One region of the Agrobacterium sp. 22094 genome, then DNA from elsewhere that is predicted to be linked to it. Evidence: riboswitches for the same ligand, from Rfam matches in the RefSeq annotation. Region 1 holds a riboswitch; each other region holds the start of a gene.
The links. Region 1 has a riboswitch for cobalamin ahead of bluB (5,6-dimethylbenzimidazole synthase). Riboswitches for the same ligand answer to the same signal wherever they lie in the genome.
Positions count from the first base shown of each region.

Region 1 (5,905 bases):
GTAACGAAATCACCTTCGGGATCGATGATGACCTGTTGCACCCAAGGGGCCGATTGCTCCAGCAAACGGCGTAGCAGATGCGACTTTCCGGAACCGGAATTGCCCTGAACCAGCAAACGCGTGGCGAGCAGTTCCTCAATATCGAGCTTGGCACTTTGCCCGCCCGAAAGCGTTCCCATGTCGATACCGACCTGCACGTTGACCCGTCCCTGCACTGCAATGATCAAAAGCGCCGCTTTATCGCGCGACGAACACTCTCTTTACCAAAGTTTTCCACAAATGCCCCGCTGCATCGCAACAATGCACAGGGAATTGCAGATCGCTCTCACGCGTTGCCGGATGGCGCACGACCGAAAGACAGCCGGCGACCGAACACGTTGAGTGCCAGACCAGCAACGACGAGCGCACTGCCGACGATTTCCAGCGTGGTGATGTGTTCGGCAAAGGCAAAGTAGGCGCCGAGGAAGCCGACGATCGGCACCAGCAGAGAAAACGGCGCGACGGTTCCTGCCGGATAACGCAGCAGAAGAAAGCTCCAGATCCCTGCCCCAACAATCGTCGCGCCGTAGGCCATATAGGCAACGACGGCGACCGTCATCATGTTGGCATTTGCCAAACCCTCGCCAATCGCCTGCGGGCCTTCGAGCAGCAGCGAAAGCGCGATCAACGGCAGAACCGGCGCGAGACTTGTCCAGGCGACGAAGGAGATCGCGTTGACCCGTCCGACCTTGCGATTGACGATATTGCCGATGGCCCAGCTAAAAGCAGCACCAACGCACATGAGGAGAGGCACAAGAGCGGTCAGTTCAAGACGTTCAAGGCCGATCACTGCGAGACCGGAAAAGGCAACGGCTGCACCGGCGATATGAGACTTCAGCGGAATTTCACCGAGCATCGTCACGGCCAGCGCCATGGTGAAAAACGCCTGCGACTGCATGACGAGCGAGGCAAGCCCTGCAGGCAGGCCCCACTTGATCGCCGTATAGAGCAGGCCGAATTGCGCGCAGCCCATGACCATGCCGTAGACGACCATGTGCTTCCACGGAACCTTCGGGCGCGGCAGAAAGAAGATCAGCGGCACGGCTGCGAAGAGGTAACGCAAGGCTGTGAGAAACAGCGGCGGCATATCCATGACGCCGACCTTGATCACCACGAAGTTGAAGCCCCAGAGGAAGACGGTGACCAAGGCAAGAAGGATGTGCGGCACTGACATTGATATATTCCAGAACTCGGCGCCGCACGGAATGGCGACGGTTTAGGCGACGGCTTTCTTCCAGCCCGCCGCGAGCAGTCCGGCACCGATCAATAGCCCGCCACCGGTGCGATTGACGACGCGCTGGACGGAGGGCTTGCGGATGGTGTTACGGGCCGCACTTGCCAGCAACCCATAAAGAGCGGCGTTGCAAGTCGCAAGCACAAGAAAAGTAACTTCGAAAATAAGCACCTGCGGCCAGAAAGGCGGGGTCGGCACCAGGAACTGCGGCAGGAAGGCAACGAAGAAGATGATGCTCTTCGGGTTCAGCGCCGTGACGATGTAGGTGTGAAGGAAGATCTTCAGCGGACGCTCACGACCCGTCACGTCACCCTCGCCTTGCGTCGACGTGCCGACAGGCGCGCGCCAGAGCTTGATTCCGAGATAGATCAGATAGGCAGCACCCACCCACTTCAAGACAGTGAAGAGAGCGGCGGAGGTCGCGAGCAGTGCACCAAGACCCAGCATGGACGCCGTCATGGCGGTAAAGTCGCCAAGCGCTACACCGGCGACGGTCGCGCTGCTTGCCTTGCGACCGTGACCAAGTGCGTAGGATATGACCAGCAAGATCGTCGGTCCTGGAATGGCGAGCATAATGGCGGATGCGGCAACGAATGCCAGCCAGTTTTCAATCGGCATAATATGATCCCCTCTCGAAATGAGAGTGAACTAAGCCACCGGTCATGAGGACTGGCAAGTGGATTTTTGGCTGCCAAGCAAAGCAAGCTCCACACGGAGGAACCTCCCTATTTCTCGCCCCACCGGTCTTTGAAAATCAGTTCGTCCAGCGGCAAACGCTGACGCCAGCCCTTCAACGCGAGTTCCGGTTCGGCATAGAGTTCCGAGACAAAGCCGACGCAGAGCCACGCGACGATTTCGATATGGTCAGGGATACCCAGGATCTTTCGAATATCGTCGTCATGGAAGATGCTGACCCAACCGACGCCGACGCCTTCGGCGCGTGCCGCCAGCCAGAGGTTCTGAACGGCGCAGACGGTCGAGTAGACATCCATGCGCGGATTGTGCGTCCGCCCGAGCACGACATCGCCACCTCTTGTCGGATCGCAGGTGACGCAGATGGAGAGCGGTGCCTTCCTGATGCCTTCCAGCTTGAGGCTTCGGTAGAGTGACTGCTTATCGTCGGGAAACATCAAGGCCGCTTCCTGATTGGCGCGGCTGAAAGCCTGCCACACGGCGTTTTTGATGTCTGCACCGCTGACGAGGGTAAAATTCCATGGCTGCATGAAACCCACCGAGGGGGCGGCGTGCGCTGCGGAAAGCAGCTTGTTGATCAGTTCATCCGAGAGCGGGTCCGGGAGAAACTCGTTGCGGACATCGCGGCGGGTTTCGATGGCGCGGTAGACCGCAGCCTTTTCGTGCTCGGCAAATTCAAAAGCCGGCATCAGGCTGTGCCGGGTATCATCAGGTCGCATCGTCAATCCCCAACAATGCAGAAAGACCACGTGCGCGCCTGTCAGGCAGGGCACAAACGCTCTTCCTCACAACCTGCCGCCGTCCGCGCGGACTGGTCTATCGTGTCAGGCCGGTCTTCTGACTTGGCTTCGTCTGCCGTTGCCGCCTTCCCGATTGCTCAGTGGCCTATGGCAACAGGCATCCGCCTTACAGCGTTGGGCACGTTGCGGTCTTGCACCGCATTCCCGATTCTCCTGCCAAAGGCAGGCACCTGACGACGTTGCGTATGGGCAATTGCCGATCAGAAGGCAAGCGCTGCAGGTCTACCCAACCGGAAAATATCGCACATAGGCGAATTCGTCACCGTCCGGTGACCAGTTGGGCGAGTTCATCGTTCCTTGCCCGCCAAAGAGATCGAAGAGCGTTTCGACGTTGCCACCGTCCGGGTCCATCAGTCGCACACGAACATCGAGATCACGCGGGTGGTCGAAGACGTCGCCGTCATAGGAAATGAAAACGACCTTGTCTCCCTTGGGAGAGGGGTGCGGAAACCAGTCGCCATATGGGCTATCGGTAATGCGCTCCACGCCCGATCCATCCGGTCTCACCCGCCAGATTTGCATCTGTCCTGTGCGGCTGGAGTTGAAGTAGATCCACTGACCATCGGGCGAATAATCCGGACCGTCATTTCGCCCCTCGCCATGGGTCAGGCGTGTTTCGGTGCCGGTTTCGATGTCCATGGCATAAATATCGAAAACCTGATCCCTGATCCCGCAATAGGCAAAGCTTTTGCCGTCTGGCGCCCAACCATGCCAGTAGGAAGGCAGGTTCCGCGTCATCAGTTTCGGGGTGCCGCCGATGGGTGGAAGCAGATAGATCGCACTTTTGCCGAACTCGACCTTGTCGGAAATGGCATAAAGAGACCCGTCGGGCGAGATGCCGTGGTCGTTGTTGCACTGAACCGCGAAGCCGGTGTCTACCTTATCGACCGAGATGTCTCCGGTAAGGGACAGGCGGTAGAGCATGCCATCGCTGTTGAGCAGCAGATATTGCCCATCTGGAGACCAGTTCGGCGCTTCGAACAGCGTCTCGGTCTGCCAAACGATCCGATTTTCACGGGTACGGATATTGAATATCTCGACTGAACTTCGCATCGTTCCTCCCGTTGCGATTGCCCATTGACCAGTCGGACCTACCTGTCGCGGAACCGATTGGTAATAGGATAGCGGCGATCGCGCCCAAAATTCTTTTTGGTGATCTTCACGCCCGGTGCAGACTGCCGGCGCTTGTATTCGGCCAGATACAGCAGATGCTCGATGCGATGAACCGTTGCGACGTCGTGACCGCGCGCCACGATTTCGTCGACGGACATTTCCTGCTCCACCAGGCACTCGAGAATATCGTCGAGAACCGGATAGGGCGGAAGCGAATCCTGGTCGGTCTGGTTGGGCCGCAATTCGGCGGATGGGGCCTTGGAAATGATGTTGGCGGGGATGACTTCGCCCGAAGGCCCAAGCGCGCCAGGCGGCACATGGGCGTTGCGCCATTTGGAGATGGCATAGACCTGCATCTTGTAGAGGTCCTTAATGGGGTTGAAGCCACCGTTCATATCGCCGTAGAGCGTGGCATAGCCGACAGACATTTCCGACTTGTTGCCGGTGGTTACCACCATCGAGCCGAACTTGTTGGAAACGCCCATCAGGATCGTCCCGCGCGCGCGGCTCTGCAGGTTTTCCTCGGTGATGCCCTCTTCCGTTCCTTCGAACAGATCCGACAGCGCCGTCATGAAGCCATCGACAGGTTCGGCAATCGGAACGATGTCATAGCGGCAGCCGAGCGCCCTGGCGCAATCGGCGGCGTCCTTCAGCGATTCGTCCGAGGTATAGCGGTAGGGCAGCATGATGCAGCGCACCCGCTCCTCGCCCAGCGCATCGACCGCGATTGCTGCGCAGATGGCCGAATCGATGCCGCCGGATAGGCCGAGGACGACGCTCTTGAAGCCATTCTTGTTGACGTAGTCGCGGAAGCCCAGCATGCAGGCCCGGTAATCGGCCTCCTCGCCTTCGGGAATATGGGAAACCGGACCATGGCTGCAGTGCCAGCCATTCTCCGTGCGCTTCCAATCCGTCACCGCCAGCGTCGCTTCGAACTGGCTCATCTGGAAGGCAAGCGTCTTGTCGGCATTGAAACCGAAGCTCGCGCCATCGAACACAAGCTCATCCTGGCCACCGAGTTGGTTGACGAAGACCAGAGGCAGACCACTTTCAATGACCTGGCGGAGGGCGACCTGATGACGGACATCGACCTTGCCGCGATAATAGGGCGAGCCGTTTGGCACCAGCAAGATTTCGGCGCCAGCCTCGGCCAGCGTCTCGCAGACGCCAAAATCGTTCCAGATTTCTTCGCAAATCGGAATGCCGATGCGAATGCCCCTGAAATTATAGGGGCCGGAGATAGAGCCTTCGCTGAAGACGCGCTTTTCGTCGAACTCGCCGTAATTTGGCAGGTCCACCTTGTCGCGCAGCGCAACGATCTTACCGCCGTCGAGCAGAGCTACCGAATTGTGCCTGCCCTTCTCGCCTTGGCGCGGGAAGCCGATAATGACGCCCGGCCCACCATCCTCAGTGTCCGCGGCCAACTCCTCCACGGCCCTGAGGCAGGATTTCAAAAAGGCCGGTTTCAGCACCAAATCTTCTGGTGGGTAGCCGGAGATGAAAAGCTCCGTCAGCAAAAGCAGGTCGGCGCCTTGCGCTGCCGCATCGGCTCTTGCCTCGCGCGCTTTGGCAAGGTTGCCTGCGACATCGCCGACGGTCGGGTTGAATTGTCCAACCGCAATCCGGAACGTGTGGGGAATGGTCTGTCCTGTGCTCATGCCTTCCTCATTATCGTGCCGGCTCTTACAGTGCAACGCGCCGCATAAACTGTTTCAAAACAACGTCCCGTCAACAAGGTTCTGGCGGCTGCATTCGCGAAATAAACGGCTCACGCGATGGTTATCCTCCAGACCTGTGAATTTTGCATAGTTCATGTCGCGTTCATTGCGCGCATGTGACAGTTAGATGACGCTTATATGACAGGTGATTCACACCTGCTTTCGAGACTGCCGGAGTAGAAACGTGACGAAATCGGTGCCTAGAACAACGGTTGCCGAAAGGATGAAGCTCGTCCTTTCAAAGCCGTGGACACGGTCCCCTGCCCGCCTCGCAAACGATGCACAAACGCTGGCCAATCTGGTCCTCG
Region 1 covers NZ_JBQEPX010000001.1:1,250,835-1,256,739, forward strand. The annotation lists gene ACTJK5_RS05965 (helicase HerA domain-containing protein) at 1-197, opposite strand, end outside; gene ACTJK5_RS05970 (EamA family transporter) at 326-1,213, opposite strand; gene ACTJK5_RS05975 (LysE family translocator) at 1,256-1,891, opposite strand; gene bluB (5,6-dimethylbenzimidazole synthase) at 1,999-2,685, opposite strand; cobalamin riboswitch at 2,777-2,955, opposite strand; gene ACTJK5_RS05985 (TolB family protein) at 2,989-3,819, opposite strand; gene ACTJK5_RS05990 (NAD+ synthase) at 3,858-5,537, opposite strand; gene ACTJK5_RS05995 (LTA synthase family protein) at 5,821-5,905, shown strand, end outside.

Region 2 (5,905 bases), on a different contig from region 1:
CACCATCGACGTGATTGCCGATCGTGGCAAAAGGACGATTGCAGTCGTCGCCTTTCGTCACGCCCACATGCATTTCGTAGCCGGAAAAGGCCTGACCATCGAAGCTGCGCCCTTCGACCGAGACCAGCCTCTTGTCTCCCGTCAGCACCGTTTCGACATTCAGCAACCCAAGCCCATCAACGGTGGAAGGCGGACCTTCCATGCCGTCCGGGTCCGATAAGAGACGTCCAAGCATCTGATAGCCGCCGCAGAGACCAAGCACAAAGCCGCCACGGCGAAGGTGCGCCTTGATGTCGATATCGAAACCGGCCTGCTTCAAGACGGCCAGATCAGCGATCGTCGATTTCGATCCGCAGAGCAGGATGAGGGCGCAATCGCCGGGAATAGCAGTCCCGGGACGCACGCGGACCAGTTCGACATCCGGCTCGATATCGAGCGGATCGAGATCGTCGAAGTTGGAGATATGTGGGAGGATCAGCACGGCGATGCGGATTTTCGCACCGGGCTTCGATTGGCCGTTGCCGGTTAAACCCAGTGCATCTTCGGCAGGCAGACGGGCCGCCTCGGCAAAATGCGGCAGGAGGCCGATGGACGTCCAGCCAGTATGCTCGGCGATAATGCGCATGCCTTCATCGAACAGCGAAGGATCGCCGCGAAAACGGTTGACGATGAAGCCTCCGATCATCGAGGCGTCGTCCGGATCCACCACTGTCTTCGTGCCGACGAGGCTGGCAATGACCCCTCCCCGGTCGATATCGCCGATCAGGATCACGGGAACATCGGCTGCCCGGGCAAAGCCCATATTGGCAATGTCGTTGGCGCGAAGATTGACTTCCGATGCGCTGCCGGCGCCTTCCACCAGCACCAGATCAGCGTGGGTCTTCAGGTGATCGAAGCTTTCCAGCACCCGGGGCATCAGCCCGGCCTTCATCTGTTGATAGTCGGCTGCTTTCGCATTGCCGAGAATTTTTCCCTGAACCACGAGCTGCGCACCCGTTTCGCTCTGGGGCTTCAACAGAACGGGGTTCATGTGCACTGACAGCGGCACACCAGCGGCGCGTGCTTGCAACGCTTGCGCCCTGCCGATCTCGCCGCCATCGGCTGTGACCGCCGCGTTATTGGACATGTTCTGCGGCTTGAAGGGCAACACCGAAAGTCCGCGCCGGGTAAAAGCGCGCGCCAGACCCGCCACCATCAGCGACTTGCCGACATCCGAGCCGGTTCCCTGAAACATGATGGATCTGGCGGCCATGGATCAGTACTCGATGCCGGATTGGGCTTTGACGCCCGCCTTGAAGTGATGCTTGACCAGCGTCATCTCCGTCACCATGTCGGCTGCCTCGATCAAGGGTGGCTTGGCGTTGCGGCCGGTGACGATGATGTGGAGATCAGGACGGCGGCTCTGCAAGGTGGCGACGACCTCCGTCAGATCGAGATAGTCATAGCGCAGCGCAATGTTCAGCTCGTCCAGCACCAGAAGACCAATCGTTTGGTCGGCCATCAGCATCTTGGCTTCTTCCCAGGCTTTCGTGGCTGCCGCGACGTCGCGCTTTAGATCCTGCGTGTCCCACGTGAAACCTTCACCCATGGTGCGCCATTCCACCCGGTCGCCGAAAATCGTCAGCGCCTGCTGCTCGCCGGTCGACCACGCACCCTTGATGAACTGAACGATGCCGACGCGTCTGCCCGTGCCGAGCATCCGAAGCGCAAGGCCGAACGCGGCCGTCGACTTGCCCTTGCCGGGACCCGTATTGACCATCAACAGACCCTTCTCGATGGTCTTTTCGGCCACTTCCGCATCCTGCACGCTCTTGCGGTTCACCATCTTTTTGCGGTGGCGGGCGGCCTCGCTGTCGCTGATCTCGCGTGTCATGATGTCCCATGTCCTTCCGAGCCGTTTTCAGAAGCGGCGACTATAGTCAAAACGCCCTCCTCCGCAATGGAGCCTATGAGAGGCGTAACGATGCCTGCATTGACCAAGGCGCGGCTTGCCCGTAAAGGTAGGGCACTGACGGTCTTTTTCCGGCAACGGGAAAAGCTAAGAGGGAACACGGTTCCGCCCACTCTTCGGGTCAATCCGTGGCTGCCCCCGCAACTGTAAGCGGCGAGCCCACACCGTAAAGCCACTGGATTTCGATCCGGGAAGGCGGTGCAAGGGCGCTCATTCAAGCCGCAAGCCAGGAGACCTGCCGTTTCAGAACAAAACGTCTGCCGGGCGGGGTGCTCCGGTCAGTCGGTCTCGCCGAGTTTCGGTTTGCGCTGTCTCGCATTCCGTCTTCGGCATCCGCACCCCTTGCATGTTTGAATGGCGGAAGCGGATACGGTTTGGATATTACCTCAACATCGTCACGGACCGAAGGATCAACCGACACGCGCGAAGCGTCCGGCCTGGTCGTCTATGTCTGTCGCAGCTGCCGCGACGAGGCGGAGCCGAATGCGGAACCCCGGCCCGGTGCGCTTCTCGCGCAAGCGGCGATCGCGCTTGGCACTGATGCAAATGTCGAGGTGCGCAGCGTCAATTGTCTTGCCAATTGCAAGCGTGGCGCCAGCGCTGCAATGCGCACAGCCGACGGCTGGTCCTATGTGTTTGGCGGTCTGACGCCTGAAAACGCCGAGGATCTGATCACCGGTGCGCGCCTGCTTTCCACCTCCGCCGATGGCCTGATGCCCTGGCGCGGCCGTCCCGATAGTTTGAAGCGCGGCATGGTCGCGCGCATCCCCCCTTTGAATTTCGTCGAGGAGACATCATGACCACGCTAGAGCGCGTTCCCTGCACCATCGTCACCGGCTTTCTGGGCGCCGGCAAAACCACGCTGCTGCGCGGCCTTCTGGAAAAGCTCGATGGCAAGCGACTGGCAATCATCGTCAACGAGTTCGGCGATGTCGGCATCGATGGCGAAATCCTCAAAGGCTGCGGCATCGAAAGCTGCCCGGAAGAAAATATCGTCGAGCTTGCCAATGGCTGCATCTGCTGCACGGTTGCCGATGATTTTCAGCCGGCCATCGAACAGATCCTCAGCCGCCAGCCCAAGGTCGAACATATCCTGATCGAAACCTCCGGCCTCGCACTGCCTAAACCCCTCGTCCAGGCCTTCCAATGGCCGGCGATCAAGAGCCGCGTTACCGTCGATGCCGTCATTGCGGTGGCCGATGGCGCAGCGCTTGCCGAAGGCATGGTGTCGCACGACATGGATGCACTCGCCGCCCAGCGCGCGAATGACGAAGCGCTCGATCATGATGATCCTGTCGAGGAAGTTTTCGAAGACCAGATCGCCTGCGCCGACCTGATCGTGCTGACCAAGGGCGATCTTCTCGATGCGGATGGCCTGGAGCGCGCCAAGGCACACATCACGGAGCATCTGCCAAAGGCTGCGAAGATCGTTGTCGCATCGCATGGCCAGATCGATCCTGCGGTTCTGATCGGGCTCGGGCTTGCCGTCGAGAACGATATTGAAAACCGCCGTACCCACCATGATGATGAAGAAGACCACGATCACGACGAGTTCGACAGCTTCGTCGTCGAGCTTGGCGCAGTGTCAGATCCTGAGGCGCTTGCTCAGCGTATCGCCCAGACGGCGGCATCCGAGAATGTCCTGCGCATCAAAGGCTTCGTTGAAGTCTCCTCCAAGCCGATGCGCTTACAGGTTCAGGCCGTCGGCTCGCGCGTCAACCACTATTTCGATCGCCCCTGGGCTGCGGGCGAAGTGCGCCGTTCGGCGCTTGTGGTGATTGGCGAAAAGGGCCTCAACCGCGAGAAGATCGAACAGATGCTGGCTGCCTGACGCATCATGCATATTCTCGCCACCACATCCTCGTCGCTGGACGACCTGATCGAGCCGGTTGATCTCAACCAGCCCCAGGCGGATGTGGTGGTGCTGTCTTTCTCGTCCAGCGACCTTGCAGGTCTGCAGCGCGCCTGGCCAGACGACTCAGGCGTTTCGCTCAGCGTCGCCAATCTTTCCGAAATGCGCCATCCCATGTCCGTCGACCTCTGGATCGAAAAGACGGCGGAGCATGCCAAGCTGATCCTTATCCGGATTCTGGGTGGGGCGGATCGCTGGCGCTACGGCGTCGATCAGCTGGCGAGGATGGCGCGCAGGCGCGGCATCAAGCTCCTTCTTCTGCCCGGTGAGTGCAGCGAGCGCGACGAAAAGCTCGAGGCGCAATCCACTATCGACCAGACATGGCTCGCCTCGATCCTCTCCTTCTTCCGCGAAGGCGGTCCGGAGAATATGCGCCGCCTTTCGGAAGGCCTTGCCGCCTTTGCTAAAACCGATGTCTGGCCTGGCGTCACGCCGGAACCGCTGCCGAAATCCGGCTTCTATCTCCCGGGTCTTGGCGCCGTGCATGTCGATGACGCCCTCGCGGCTTTTGTCCCAGAAGCTCCAAGACTTCCCATCCTATTCTACCGCTCCATGCTTCTGGCTGCCGATGTTGCGCCGATCGATGCGCTCTTCGAGGCGCTGAAATCCCGCGGTTTCGCACCCCTGCCGATCTTCGTCAGTGGTCTGAAGGATGGCGACGCGATCCGATTTCTGGAAGAAGCGCTCGTACCGCTGAAACCCGCTGCCGTCATCGCAGCCACTGCCTTTGCCAGCCAGACGGATCAGGACGGCAAGAGCCTGTTCGACCGGCTGGGCGTGCCAGTGTTTCAGGTCATCATGGCGACGACCCGGCGCGATGGCTGGGCCGAAAACATGCGGGGCCTCAATCCATCCGACCTCGCCATGCATGTGGTGCTGCCGGAACTCGATGGACGTATTCTGGCAGGTGCGATCTCCTTCAAACAGGCCGATCCTGCCGGTCGCCAAGGGATGATCAATGCTCCCGAGCCAGACCGGGTCGAGCAGGTCGCTCGTCGTATCGCCGCCTTCCTTCGGTTGAAGCAGACTGCGACCGAGGAAAGACGTCTTGTCATCCTCATGCCGGATTATCCCGGTGCCGCACCCGGTCGGACGGGCTATGCCGTGGGTCTCGACGTACCGCAAAGTGTGCTGGAAATGCTGCGCGATCTGCAGGAAGCAGGTTATGCGGTCGGCGATATTCCGGCCACCGCACGGGAGCTTCTGGATCGGATCGAGACGGAGTGCGCCGCCCTTCCTCTCACCCGATACCGAACCTATTTCGACATGCTTCCAGAACAGGCACGCGCTGGAATGGCTTCGGCCTGGGGCGATGCCGCTGACGACGAAGCTGTCGCCGATCAGGCCTTCCGCTTCCGCGCCGCCCGCTTCGGTTCCGTCGTCGTCGCGCTTGCGCCAGACCGCGGGCGCCAAGCCGACAGGCGGGTGGATTATCACGATCCGGCCTTGCCGCCGCGCCACGCGCTTGCGGCTTTCGGTGCGTGGATGCAGCAGGATTTCGATGCGCATGCGATCATCCATGTCGGCGCTCACGGCACGCTGGAATGGCTTCCGGGCAAGACGGTCGCTCTGTCGCAGACCTGCTTTCCCGAAATCGTGACCGGGTCGCTGCCGGTCATCTACCCCTTCATCGTGTCCAATCCAGGTGAGGCTGCTGTCGCCAAACGACGGATCGCTGCCGTGACGATCGGGCACATTCCGCCTGTACTGGTGGCCGCCGGTCTATCGACGGAGCAGGCGGCGCTGGAACAACTGGTCGACGAATATGCTCAGGCCGATGGGCTCGATCGCCGTCGCCGCGACCGTCTGGCAAAGCTGATTGTCGAAAAGGCCTTCGAGACAGGACTCGCCGCCGATGCCGGTATCGGCGCGGAAGAGGACGCGGATTCGGCGCTGACACGGATCGATGCCTTTCTGTGCGACCTGAAGGATTTCGCCATCAAGGACGGCCAGCACGTCTTCGGGCGCTGCTCAGATGATGAGCCGGATTCCTTGAGGCGTGAAAGTGCTGCTCAAGAAAAGGCGGCACTGCTGGCTGCGCT
Region 2 covers NZ_JBQEPX010000005.1:287,307-293,211, reverse strand. The annotation lists gene ACTJK5_RS20215 (cobyric acid synthase) at 1-1,252, opposite strand, end outside; gene cobO (cob(I)yrinic acid a,c-diamide adenosyltransferase) at 1,256-1,873, opposite strand; cobalamin riboswitch at 1,996-2,208, shown strand; gene ACTJK5_RS20205 (DUF1636 family protein) at 2,326-2,751, shown strand; gene cobW (cobalamin biosynthesis protein CobW) at 2,745-3,782, shown strand; gene cobN (cobaltochelatase subunit CobN) at 3,789-5,905, shown strand, end outside.
Region 2: it holds a riboswitch for cobalamin, as region 1 does, so the genes downstream of both, ACTJK5_RS20205 (DUF1636 family protein) here and bluB (5,6-dimethylbenzimidazole synthase) in region 1, are expected to answer to the same signal.

Region 3 (5,905 bases), 440 kb from region 1:
CCGATCCTTGCAGGCGTTGTCACACCTCTGTCATGCGGCGCTTCTAAGCGGTAGCGATCATGACAGCCACATCCATCGCACCGCTCTTTTCCTTCGGCATCGTCGCTGACCCGCAATATGCCGACATCCCAGCCCGACCGGAGATGAATCGCTTTTACGCGGAGAGCACGAAAAAGCTGACGGCTGCGATCGACGCCTTCAACCAGGAGAATCTGGCTTTTGTCGTCACCCTTGGCGACCTGATCGACCGCGGCTGGGAGAGCTTCGACGGTATCCTTGGCTGTTACGATCACCTCAGTCATCGCTCCATTCTGCTACCCGGAAACCACGACTTTGCTGTCGAGCCGGAGCATTTGCCAAAGGTCCACGATCGGCTCGGCATGCCGGCAAGGTGGTATGACTTCAGTCTCGGCGAATTCCGTTTCATCGTGCTGGACGGCAATGATGTCAGCACCTTCGCGCCTCCAACTGGCGATCCGCGCCGCGAGCTTGCCACGACCCGTCTGGAGGCGCTACGCGAGGCGGGAGACCTGAACGCGCAGGACTGGAATGGTTCTTTCAGCAATGAGCAACTGTCCTGGCTGCGGGCAACGCTTGCCAAGGCCGATGCCATGCAGGAGCAGGTCGTCCTCTTTTGCCATTACCCGCTCTATCCGGCGAACGCGCATAATATGTGGGACGCGCCAGAGGTGCTAAAATTGCTGGCCGCTCATGACAGCGTCAGGGCGTGGTTCTGCGGGCACAATCACGATGGCAATTACGGCGTGATCGGCAATACCCACTTCGTCAACGTCAAAGGCATGGTGGACACGCCGGACCAGAACGCCTTTGCCATCGCCGATGTCTATCCGGACCGCATCGCCCTGCGTGGCTTTGGCCGGGAGCTAAACCGTGTTCTGATGTTTTGACGTCACGATCATGTGGTCGCTCCCGTCATTGTCGAAGATCTGTCGGCCCCTTGTGAGCCTTTCTCGCCGCTTGCCATGGGCGCAAAGGAAACTGAAAAAGCCAAGTTTAGGTATCTGATTTTCCTCTGGAAAATCACCTGAATGTGACTTCTTTTTGCCATGTGAAGCCTGCATCTTCATTTCTGTTCGACTCGGTGTGCCGCCCGGCACGCATACGCGTCTCATGAAGTCGATGCGGAACGGCGAACAACCACCCTCCGGTGCCACCGGAACAAGGAGAGAGAGCATGAAATTCAAGACGATTGCCGCATCCATTCTCATAGGCTGTCTTTGCGCCGGAGCGGTTTCCGCGGCCGGCGAGGTTGAAAAGCGCGAAGGCTTGATGAAACAGATCGGTGGCGCCATGGGCGCGCTCGGCGCGATCGCCAAGGGCGAAAAGCCCTATGACGCCGAGACCGTGAAGACAGCTGTCACCACGATCAGCACCAACGCCAAGGCATTCCCAGATCAGTTCCCGGCGGGTTCTGAAGGCGGCGCTGCGTCGCCTGCCATCTGGCAGAACTTTGCGGACTTCAAGGCGAAGTCGGAAAAGCTCGGCGCGGATGCCGATGCCGTTCTCGCACAACTGCCCACCGATCAGGCGAGCACAGGTGCTGCCCTGAAGACGCTCGGCGCCGATTGCAGTTCCTGCCATCAGGCCTATCGTGTGAAGAAGTAAGCGACCCAAGAAGAGCCCGCCGGTTCAGCGGCGGGCTATTTCCTTCAATGATATTTTATCGATAGCGGAGAGGCGGATGGCATCCATCTGGGGAAAGCTGGCAGGCGGTATTGCGGTCGCAGGTCTCGCCGGCTTCGGCATTTTCATGTGGGTGACGGCACCTGAGCGCCAGCCGCCGAGCCACTGGGCCAATCTGGGTGAACCCGATCTGGCCAATGGTGAAACGCTGTTTTGGGCAGGCGGATGCGCAAGCTGTCATGCTGCTCCGAATGCCAGCGGCGATGCCTTGAAGACGCTGTCCGGCGGCCAGGCCTTGCCAACCCCCTTCGGCACTTTCCATGTTCCCAATATTTCACCCGATCCACAGCATGGTCTCGGAAGCTGGACGGTGGCCGAGTTCGGCGATGCCATGACCCGAGGGGTCGGAAAGAACGGCGAGCATCTCTATCCGTCCTTCCCCTATACGTCCTATGCCCGCATGACGGCGCAGGATATCAATGATCTCTTCGGCTATCTGAAGACGCTGCCCGCCAGCACCAATGACGCACCTCCTCACGATTTGCCATTCCCGCTCGACATGCGACTGGCGCTCGGCGGCTGGAAATTCCTCTATTTCGACAAGGGCGCGCCACGCGTGCAGCTTGCCAATGCCAGCGCCGATGTGGCGCGCGGCCAATATCTGGTGGAAGGCCCGGGCCATTGCGGCGAGTGCCACACGCCACGCACGGCACTTGGCGGTCTGAGCAAAGACAAGTGGCTGGCAGGCGGCCCGAACCCAGAGGGTGAGGGGACGATCCCCGACATCACGCCGGGCTCGCAAGCCATCGGTTCCTGGTCGGTCGCCGATATCGCTAGCTATCTCGAAACTGGCTTCACCCCGGATTTCGATAGCGTCGGCGGCTCCATGGTCAAGGTGCAGCAGAATATGGCGAAGCTTTCCGCTGAAGATCGCAACGCGATCGCCGCCTATCTCAAGGCCATTCCGGCGCGCTGACATCTGTGAATACGGGAGGCCCAAGCTTCTCGCATTGACTCTCCAGAACCCCTGGCCGATAACAGAGGCGTGATGGTCTTTCCGGTTCTGCCGGAAAGTGAAAAGGGAACACGATCGGAGCTCCGCTCTCATTCGTGGCTGCCCCCGCAACTGTGAGCGGTGAGCCTGAAAACAACAGCCACTGATGCTAAACTTGGCATCGGGAAGGTGTTTTCAAGGCTACGACCCGCGAGCCAGGAGACCTGCCATTACGAAGTGTCGTCAATGCCGGCGGGGTGTCCGGAAGAGCACGGTTTTCGGGTTGGCACCATCCGTCCGAAAAGCCCTGTTTGTCTTTCCCCGTGGTGAAGGTTGAATGCGTGCGTCCGGCTGCCTGAAAGCAGCGCGCCGCTGAAGAAGAGGGTCACCATGTCTATCCAACAGAATACGGCGTCGAGCGCCGTGTCTTCGACCACATCGAAGCTCCTGCAGGCGCTGAGTGCGGTTGCACTTGGCCTGTTCATTGTCGGTTTCGTTGGCTTCTCGCATGTCGAGGCCATGCACAACGCGGCGCATGATACGCGTCACGCCAATGCTTTCCCCTGCCATTGAGGGGAGATGAGATGCCGTTTTTCAGAAACATCGTCTTTACCGCGGTCCTCGTCGGCCTGATTGCGGGTCTTGCCGTCAGCGCCATGCAGGCGGTCGGCACCACGCCACTGATCCTGCAGGCGGAAACCTTCGAGAGCGCCGGTGGCGAGGCGGGTCATTCTCATGATGCCGCCATCCCCGCGGATCACCACCATGACGCGGAAGCCTGGGCACCTGCGGATGGCTTCGAGCGCAACGCCTACACCGTCGCCGCCAATGTCCTTACGGTCATCGGCTATGCGCTGGTGCTCACGGGTCTTATCTCGCTTCGCGGCTCTCAGGGCGGCTGGCGCGAAGGTCTGTTCTGGGGGCTCGCCGGTTTCGCCGCCGTGATGCTGGCCCCGATGATCGGCCTGCCGCCGGAACTGCCGGGCAGCCCCGCTGCCGATCTTGGTGCGCGTCAGGTCTGGTGGATCGCAACCGCTGCCGCGACTGCCGGAGGCATCGCGCTCCTCGCCTTCCGCCGCTCGGAGCCATGGGCGGTGATCCTTGCCGTCGTGTTGATCGTTGCGCCGCATGTCGTCGGCGCGCCATTGCCACCTGCGGGTGAACATGCGCTGGCGCCGCTGCCGCTGGAACGCCGCTTCGTCGTGCTCGCCACCGTCACGAGCTTCGTTTTCTGGCTGATCTTGGGCTCCCTCAGCGGCCTGTTCCTCAAGCGCTTCGACGCTGCAAAGTGACATGATGACAGAGGAGAACGCAGTCGATTGGAGCGATGACCTCGATTGCCTGCGTTTTTCCGTTCCCGGTCATGGCGCGCCTTGCGCCATGCATCGGCTTGCTTTCAAGGTGTTGATCAATGATGCGCTGACGGAAGAAACCTGTCGCGCTTACTTCGTGGCAAACCGCGAAGCATTTCTCGCGGCGGCCACCAACAAGATCGAGCGGCTGAGTATCCCCTTCGAGCGCAGCCTCCATATCAACAGCCGCGATCTTCGCCGAGTCATGACAGGAGAAGACGCGCAAGGACCGGCGCGCCTCTGCCGTGTGCTGGATCGTTAAGTCGGCACGTGTTCCGCGGAAAATACCGATAGTTCCGCTTCGGCTTCCGGTCCCCACAGACCGAGGGCTTTCAACACCTCTTTCGCGAAGCTGACCGGTGAATTGCCTGGTGCTGTGACAACACCCTGATCGCTGACGGCTTGTGGCTGATCGCGGTAGAACGTTGCTCCGTCATAGCCGCCGTATTTCTGATGCGACGCTAGGGCGTTGCCCGTATGGGCCACACTGTTCAGGATGCCGGTACCGGCGAGCGCGCTGGCCGCAGCACAGATGCCTGCAACCACGCGGCCTTTTGCCCTAAAGCGATGGACCAGATCGCTAAAATCGGGCGCAGTGCCTTTTTCCCAACTCAAACCGCCCGGGATGACCAGCGCGTCGATCGTCTCCGGGTCGAGGGCGTCATGGGACATGTCCGGCATCACCTTGAACCCGCCCATGGACGTCACAGGCTGGCTGTCGGGTGAAGCGGTGACGATCTCGACACCGAGATAGCTGCGGGCCGCAGCGGCAAGCAGCGCAGGCTCCCAGTCGGCAAAGTCTTGCGTCAGCGCGATGGCAATACGAGTCATGTCATCCTCCAGAAGCGAAGAAGCTCAGGCGATCGCTTGCATGAAGCGCATGCCGGTGACGGGACGCGGAACGAAATCCATGTTTTCGTAGAATTTGTGTGCGGCGAAGTTGCCGGTCGCAGCGCCGACCGACAGGAAGTCGCAGCCGCAGCGTTTTGCAACGTCGCGGGCGCGCGCCACCAAGTGCTGACCGGTGCCGTGACCGCGATGGCCGTCACGCACGAAGAGGTGGTGCAACTCCATGCCGCGGCGGCCTTCCTGGGCGCGGTAGAGCGGCACGAGAATGGCGTAGCCGATAAGTTCGCCTGCAGCTTCCGCCACCAGTGCGGTGATCCATGGAACCTGGCCGAACAGATCGCGCTCAAGCTTCTCCGGCGTGATCGCGGCGGCATCGCCATGATGGGCGGCGAGCAGGGTGATCATCTCGTTGAGTTCAGGCAGATCGGCTGCGCGCGCACCACGAATGGTGACGACGGGCGGTCTTGGCAGTGTCAGGAGGCTATCTTCGGTCATGGGTCTGGTCCTTCGGTTGTCTGGTTTTTTGCCGTCAGGACGCTTGGAAAACAACAAAGCCGCCTGACGGCGGCTTGTTGACAAAGTGATCTGTCGAGCCGCCCTTTACAGGTAGGCCCAAAAATACGTGCAGGAGATGGGTGCGCGTTCGTTGATCATGGGCGATTCAATGCGCTCGAATTGGAAAGCTGTCAAGGGGCGGTTTTCGCATTTTGGATGGGTCCGTCTCGATGCCTGCCACGAGGGCAAGCGGCGCATTGACATCGGTCGTCGTCAGTCCGCTATGTGTCTGCGCGGCGTGCTCTCGCGCTCGATAAGTCAATGGCAGGGACAAAAGCATCGATGACGGCGCAATCTGCAGAGCAATTGGGTTTTCAGGGCACGGGCGTCTCGATTTTTCCCATTACCCAGGCCACGGCCGCGACATTTACGGATCTGTTCATCGGCGTGACCTTCCTGTGCTTCATCTGCGCCGGCAGCAAAAGGGTCGTCTGCCCCGTGAATGGCGAATTCGTCGGCGAGGCGGGTGACCTCCTGATTTTCCCCTCTGGTTCTATCGTCACCTTGGAAA
Region 3 covers NZ_JBQEPX010000001.1:1,690,129-1,696,033, reverse strand. The annotation lists gene ACTJK5_RS08210 (metallophosphoesterase) at 60-908, shown strand; gene ACTJK5_RS08205 (c-type cytochrome) at 1,195-1,626, shown strand; gene ACTJK5_RS08200 (c-type cytochrome) at 1,703-2,620, shown strand; cobalamin riboswitch at 2,677-2,884, shown strand; gene ACTJK5_RS08195 (CbtB domain-containing protein) at 3,029-3,211, shown strand; gene ACTJK5_RS08190 (CbtA family protein) at 3,223-3,930, shown strand; gene ACTJK5_RS08185 (hypothetical protein) at 3,935-4,252, shown strand; gene ACTJK5_RS08180 (type 1 glutamine amidotransferase family protein) at 4,249-4,821, opposite strand; gene ACTJK5_RS08175 (GNAT family N-acetyltransferase) at 4,846-5,334, opposite strand; gene ACTJK5_RS08170 (helix-turn-helix transcriptional regulator) at 5,677-5,905, shown strand, end outside.
Region 3: it holds a riboswitch for cobalamin, as region 1 does, so the genes downstream of both, ACTJK5_RS08195 (CbtB domain-containing protein) here and bluB (5,6-dimethylbenzimidazole synthase) in region 1, are expected to answer to the same signal.

Region 4 (5,905 bases), on a different contig from region 1:
TCTCCGGCCTCGGCGGCGATAGCGCCTTCGTCAAACCCGTCGAGCTGATGGCGAAGGATTCCTCCAGCCTGACGATCTCCGACATGCAGGCGATCAGCGATGCGGTTGGTGTCGAGCTTGCCGACCCTGCGGTATGTGGCGTCGTCGTGCTTCACGGCACGGATGCGATGGAAGAAACCTCACTGCTCGTTCATCTACAGCATAGGCTCGGCAAACCGGTGATCTTCACCGGTGCGCAATTTACGGCCGATAACCCGCTCTCGGATGGCCCGGCCAATCTTCAGGCGGCGATCGCCGCTGCCGCAACGCCATCCAATAGCGAAAAGGGCGTCCTTCTGTCGTTCGGTGGCAAGTTGCTGCCGGTCTGGGGGCTTTACAAGCGTTCCGCCGACGATCCGGATGCGTTCGATCTTTCAGGACCTTCCGACTGTCCCCAAAGCGCTGAATTTTCTGCACCGGTCGATGCCATCCGCGTCGATATCGTCGCAATCTATCCGGGCTGTGAAGCGACCCATATCGATGCCAGTCTTGATGCGGGGGCCAAAGGCATCGTTCTTTGCGCTCTCGGCTCGGGTAACGCCAATGCTGGCGTCGTGGATGCTCTGCGGCGTTGTCGCGAGAGACATGTTCCGGTCGTCGTTTCCAGCCGCGTTCCCGAGGGGCACCTGGTGGCCGGCTATGGTGGTGGAGGTGGCGGTCACGATATGGGTGCCGTTGGCGCCATCCATTCCCGAACACTGCGGCCTGGTCAGGCAAGAATTCTGCTGGCATCGCTTATAGCCGCGTCTGCTGGACACCGCGACATGGCGCGTGCTTTCAACGACTTTCGCGATTGAAACGATCCGCGGATAACACGGAAGTGGCAGAAATGTGATTTCTGCGGAACTTATCGTCTTCGACCCTGTTAAGCCCGAAGGGAAATTAACAGGGGCTCTTCATGGCGGTCACCATTACTGCTGTCGCTCTAGCGCTTGTCGGCCTTGCGCTTTTCGGCTTCGGTTCTCAACTTATCATGCTCGGGGGAAGCTTTTATTATGCTCTCGCCGGGCTTGCCTTCGTCATCACGGCAATTCTTCTTTTCAAGCGAAACAAGGCGGCGCTGCATTTCTACGCGCTCTTCGTGATCGCGACCCTTGGCTGGGCCTTGTGGGAAGTTGGTCTCGACTGGTGGCAGCTTGGACCGCGTGGCGGCCTGATCATCGTGATCGGCATCTGGCTGCTGATGCCCTGGATCCGTAAGCCACTCGGTTTCGTCAGCCCGACCGGCATTCGCTATGGAGCAAATGCCGTCCCGCTTCTGGTCGCTGTCGTCATTTCCATGGGTGTGGCCGCCGTATCGATGACGCAGGACCCGCACGACCAGGAGGGCAATCTTCCGACGGAGGTCGTCAACAACGCGCCGTCTTATGGAAACGCTGTTCCGGATGGCGAGTGGCATCAATACGGACGGACGTCCTATGGCCAGCGCTATTCGCCGCTGACACAGATCACCACTGCCAATGTTGGCGATCTGAAGGAGGTCTGGCGTTATCAAACCGGCGACGTCAAGCTTCCCGACGATGTTGGTGAAACGACGTATCAGGTCACGCCGCTGAAGGTTGGCAAGACACTCTTCCTCTGCACCCCGCACAATTGGGCGATCGCCATCGATGCGGCGACCGGCAAGGAAAAGTGGAAATATGATCCGAATGTCGGCCTGAATCCCAATCGCCAGCACCAGACATGCCGCGGCGTGACTTACTATGCCGATCCAGCCGCTCAGGCCGGTTCGCAATGCGCCGCCCGCGTTTATCTCCCAACATCCGATGCTCGTCTGATCGCGCTCGACGCCGAAAGTGGCAAGGTTTGCACGTCTTTCGCCGATCAGGGTGTTCTCCACCTCGAAGTCGGTATGAAGTACAATCCGGCTGGCTACTACTATTCCACATCGCCGCCCGCCATTGCCGGCAACAAGATCATCGTCGGCGGCGCGGTCAATGACAACTACTCCACCCAGGAACAGTCGGGCGTTATTCGCGCCTTCGATGTGAACAGCGGAGAGCTGCTGTGGAACTGGGATTCCGGAAACCCTACCCAGACCCAACCGCTTCCGCCGGGTCAGACCTATACGACCAACTCTCCCAACAGCTGGTCCGTATTCAGCGTCGATGAAGCGCTTGGGCTCGTCTACATCCCTTTGGGAAATCAAGTTCCTGACCAGCTCGGAATGGGTCGGAGCGAGAATGTAGAGAAGTACTCCTCGTCGATCGTGGCACTCGACGTAAACACCGGGCAGGACCGCTGGGTACGGCAGACAGTGCATCACGATCTCTGGGATATGGATGTGCCGGCCCAGCCGGTGCTGCTCGATATCACCAAGCCGGATGGCCAATCTGTTCCCGCTCTTGTCGGCCCGACCAAGCAGGGTGATATCTATGTGCTGGACCGTCGGACGGGTGAGCCCATCCTGCCGGTGACCGAAGAGCCGGCACCCGGTGGGGCAATCCCCGAGGATTTCTCCGCGCCGACGCAGCCCACATCTGCCTTGACCTTCAAGCCGGAACCGCTGCAGGAAAAGAACATGTGGGGTGTCTCGCTGTTCGATCAGCTCGCCTGCCGCATCAAGTTCCATCAGCTGAACTACGAAGGTCGTTACACGCCGCCGTCGCTGAATGGATCGATCATCTACCCTGGCAATTTTGGCACCTTCAACTGGGGCAGTGTCGCAGTCGATCCCGAACGCCAGGTCATGTTCGGCATGCCGACCTATCTCGCCTTCACCTCACAGCTCGTTCCGCGCGACCAGATTCCACCGCGAGGTCAGGATGAGAAGGGCAGCGAGCAGGGTCTGAACCGCAATGATGGTGCACCCTATGGCGTGCTGATGGGCCCGTTCCTGAGCCCGATCGGCATTCCCTGCCAGGCGCCGCCATGGGGTTATGTCGCCGGTGCCGATCTCAGAACCGGCAAGGTTGCCTATAAGCACAAGAACGGCACCGTTTACGACATGACGCCGCTGCCACTTCCCTTCAAGGTCGGTGTGCCGGGTATCGGCGGTCCGATGATCACCAAAGGTGGCGTCGCTTTCCTTGGCGCAGCGGTGGACGATTATCTGCGCGCTTACGATCTGACGAGCGGCAAGCAGCTTTGGGAAGCACGCCTTCCCGCAGGTGGGCAGGCCACGCCCATGACCTACGCTCTCGACGACGGCAAGCAATATGTCGTGATGGTTGCAGGCGGCCACGGTTCGGTGGGGACGAAGCCGGGTGATTATGTCATCGCCTACACGCTCCCATAACCAGATCATTTCGCTAAAACCCTTGATGGCCGGGACTTCGTTCCGGCCATTTTGTTTATTCTCAGCACAATGATCCACTTGTTTTTGATATGTAATAACATTACAGAGACTTGCTTGACGGACGAGATCAAATAGGTCTATCTGGCTGGCGACGGTTCCAAGCGAGTGATCGTGAGGAATAATAGGGAACACGGTGAGGGGATATCTCCAATGCCGTGGCTGCCCCCGCAACTGTAAGCGGATTGTCGAGCACTCGTGGCGCATTCACCTGCGTCAGGCCACTGCGAATTATCGTGGGAAGGCGGGCAAGACGATCATCCGTGAGCCAGGAGACCTGCCGTCATAAGTTCATTCCAATGTCACGGGCGGGGATGCCCTGAACAGGAGACGTCATGATTGTTATTTGCGCCCTTCAGCGCTCACATCCATCTGTCTTTTTCCCTCGTTCTCGATCGTCTCACTCCCGTGGCTGTCGAATGAGTGTTTCATTCGCGCTCACATGACGGCGTCTTGCTTGTCGGCAACGTCGACGATTTCGGGGATTATCGGACCATGACATTTCATTTCACCGGCGCGTTTCTGGCCGCTGCACTCACTGCGCTCTCGATCGTGCCGAAAACGGCAGAGGCTGCGGAAACGACCTACCCCTCGACGCTGAAAAATTGCGGCAGGGACGTCACCTTCACGCATGCTCCACAGCGCACCGTTTCTCTTGGTCAGAGCACCACGGAAATTCTCTATCTGCTCGGACTGGCCGACAAGGTTGTCGGTACGGCCGTCTGGATCGGCCCGGTTATCAAGGGATACGAAGAGGCCAACGCCACGGTCGAGCGCCTCGCGGACAATGATCCGAGTTTCGAGAGTGTGGTTGCCAAAAAGCCGGACCTCGTAACCGCTCAGTTTCAATGGCATGTCGGTCCGGAAGGCATTGTGGCAAAGCCTGAGCAATTTGAAGAGCTTGGTATCCCGGTTTACACGTCGCCTGCCGATTGCACGGGTAAGGACAATTCGGGCGGCGGCGATGGTGTCAGACATTCGGTCTTCACCATGGACCAGATCTACCAGGAAATTGCTGAACTCGCGCAAATCTTCAACGTGCAGGATCGAGGTGAGAAGCTCATCGCCGACCTGAAGGCCCGCGAGGGTGCTGCGCGTCAGAAGATCGCATCCGTGAATGGTAAGCTCTCGGCTGTCTTCTGGTTCTCCAGCGCCGAACTGGATATCGATCCTTACGTGGCGGGCAAGAATGGTGCTCCCGGCTACATCATGTCGGCGCTCGGCATCAAGAATGTCATCGACAGTGATGAGGAATGGCCGACCGTCGGTTGGGAAACCATCGCCAAGTCCAACCCCACGATCATAGTCGCAGGCAAGATGGACCGCCGCCGGTTTCCAGCCGACGATATCGCCGTGAAACTGAAATTCCTGAAAGATGATCCCGTCACAAGCCTGATGCCAGCGGTGAAGGACAACCATATCGTCGTCATGGATGCGCAGGCGATGAACCCGACGATCCGCACCATCGACGGCATCGAGGTGCTGGCCGACCAGATCGTCCAACTTGGTCTGGCGAAGTAAGAGGATGCCCGTTCCCTTTCTTTACACCCGCGCTGCCGTCATTGCAGCCGGGTGTCTTCTGGTGGCGCTTTGGCTGGGCGCCTCGATTGGCGAAACCTCCATTCCGATGGAGGTTGTCGCCAAGACCGTCGCCAATCGCCTCTGGCATGCCGGATATCCACTGGATGCCATCGATGAGGGGATCATCTGGAACTATCGTTTGAGCCGAGCCGTGGTTGCCGCCTGTTGCGGGGCAGCGCTTGCCGTCTCCGGTGTCGTGCTGCAATCGCTGCTGCGCAATCCTCTGGCCGACCCCTATATTCTCGGCATCTCCGCTGGAGCATCGACCGGCGCGGTCAGCGTCGCCCTCCTTGGCTTCGGCGCGGGCATGCTGACACTGCCGCTCGGTGCATTTCTTGGTGCGCTCGTAGCTTTTGCGCTTGTCAGCCTGCTGGCGCTCAGGGCAGGGCGGGGTAACAGCGCAATCATCCTCGCCGGCGTCGCCGGTTCGCAATTGTTCAACGCGCTTACCTCATTCATTGTCACCAAGGCCGCCAATGCGGAGCAGGCGCGCGGCATCATGTTCTGGCTGCTCGGCAACCTCTCCGGCGTTCGCTGGACGGATGTCTCGCTTGCCCTTCCCATAGCCATGTTCGGTCTTATCGTCTGCCTCTGGCATGCCCGCGCCCTGGACGCCTTTACCTTCGGAGCGGAGTCGGCCGCCTCTCTTGGCATTCCCGTGCGCCGCGTCTATGTCGTGCTGACGGGCACGTCTGCCTTGATGACGGCCGTTATGGTCAGCATTGTCGGATCGATCGGCTTTATCGGTCTCGTCATTCCCCATGCAGCCCGTCTTGTTGTCGGTGTTCGTCACGGACGCCTGTTGCCGGCCGCCGCGCTGATCGGCGCCATCTTCATGATCGCAGCCGATATTCTCTCCCGGACCATCATCGCCGGCCAGGTTCTACCGATTGGTGTGATTACCGCGCTCTTTGGTGCGCCAGCCTTCGCGCTCATCCTCTCACAGCGAAGGAGGGCGGCATGATGCTGTCAGCGCGCAACCTAAGCTGG
Region 4 covers NZ_JBQEPX010000006.1:31,424-37,328, reverse strand. The annotation lists gene ACTJK5_RS20760 (asparaginase domain-containing protein) at 1-836, shown strand, start outside; gene ACTJK5_RS20755 (glucose/quinate/shikimate family membrane-bound PQQ-dependent dehydrogenase) at 938-3,277, shown strand; cobalamin riboswitch at 3,413-3,633, shown strand; gene ACTJK5_RS20750 (ABC transporter substrate-binding protein) at 3,830-4,855, shown strand; gene ACTJK5_RS20745 (FecCD family ABC transporter permease) at 4,860-5,879, shown strand; gene ACTJK5_RS20740 (ABC transporter ATP-binding protein) at 5,876-5,905, shown strand, end outside.
Region 4: it holds a riboswitch for cobalamin, as region 1 does, so the genes downstream of both, ACTJK5_RS20750 (ABC transporter substrate-binding protein) here and bluB (5,6-dimethylbenzimidazole synthase) in region 1, are expected to answer to the same signal.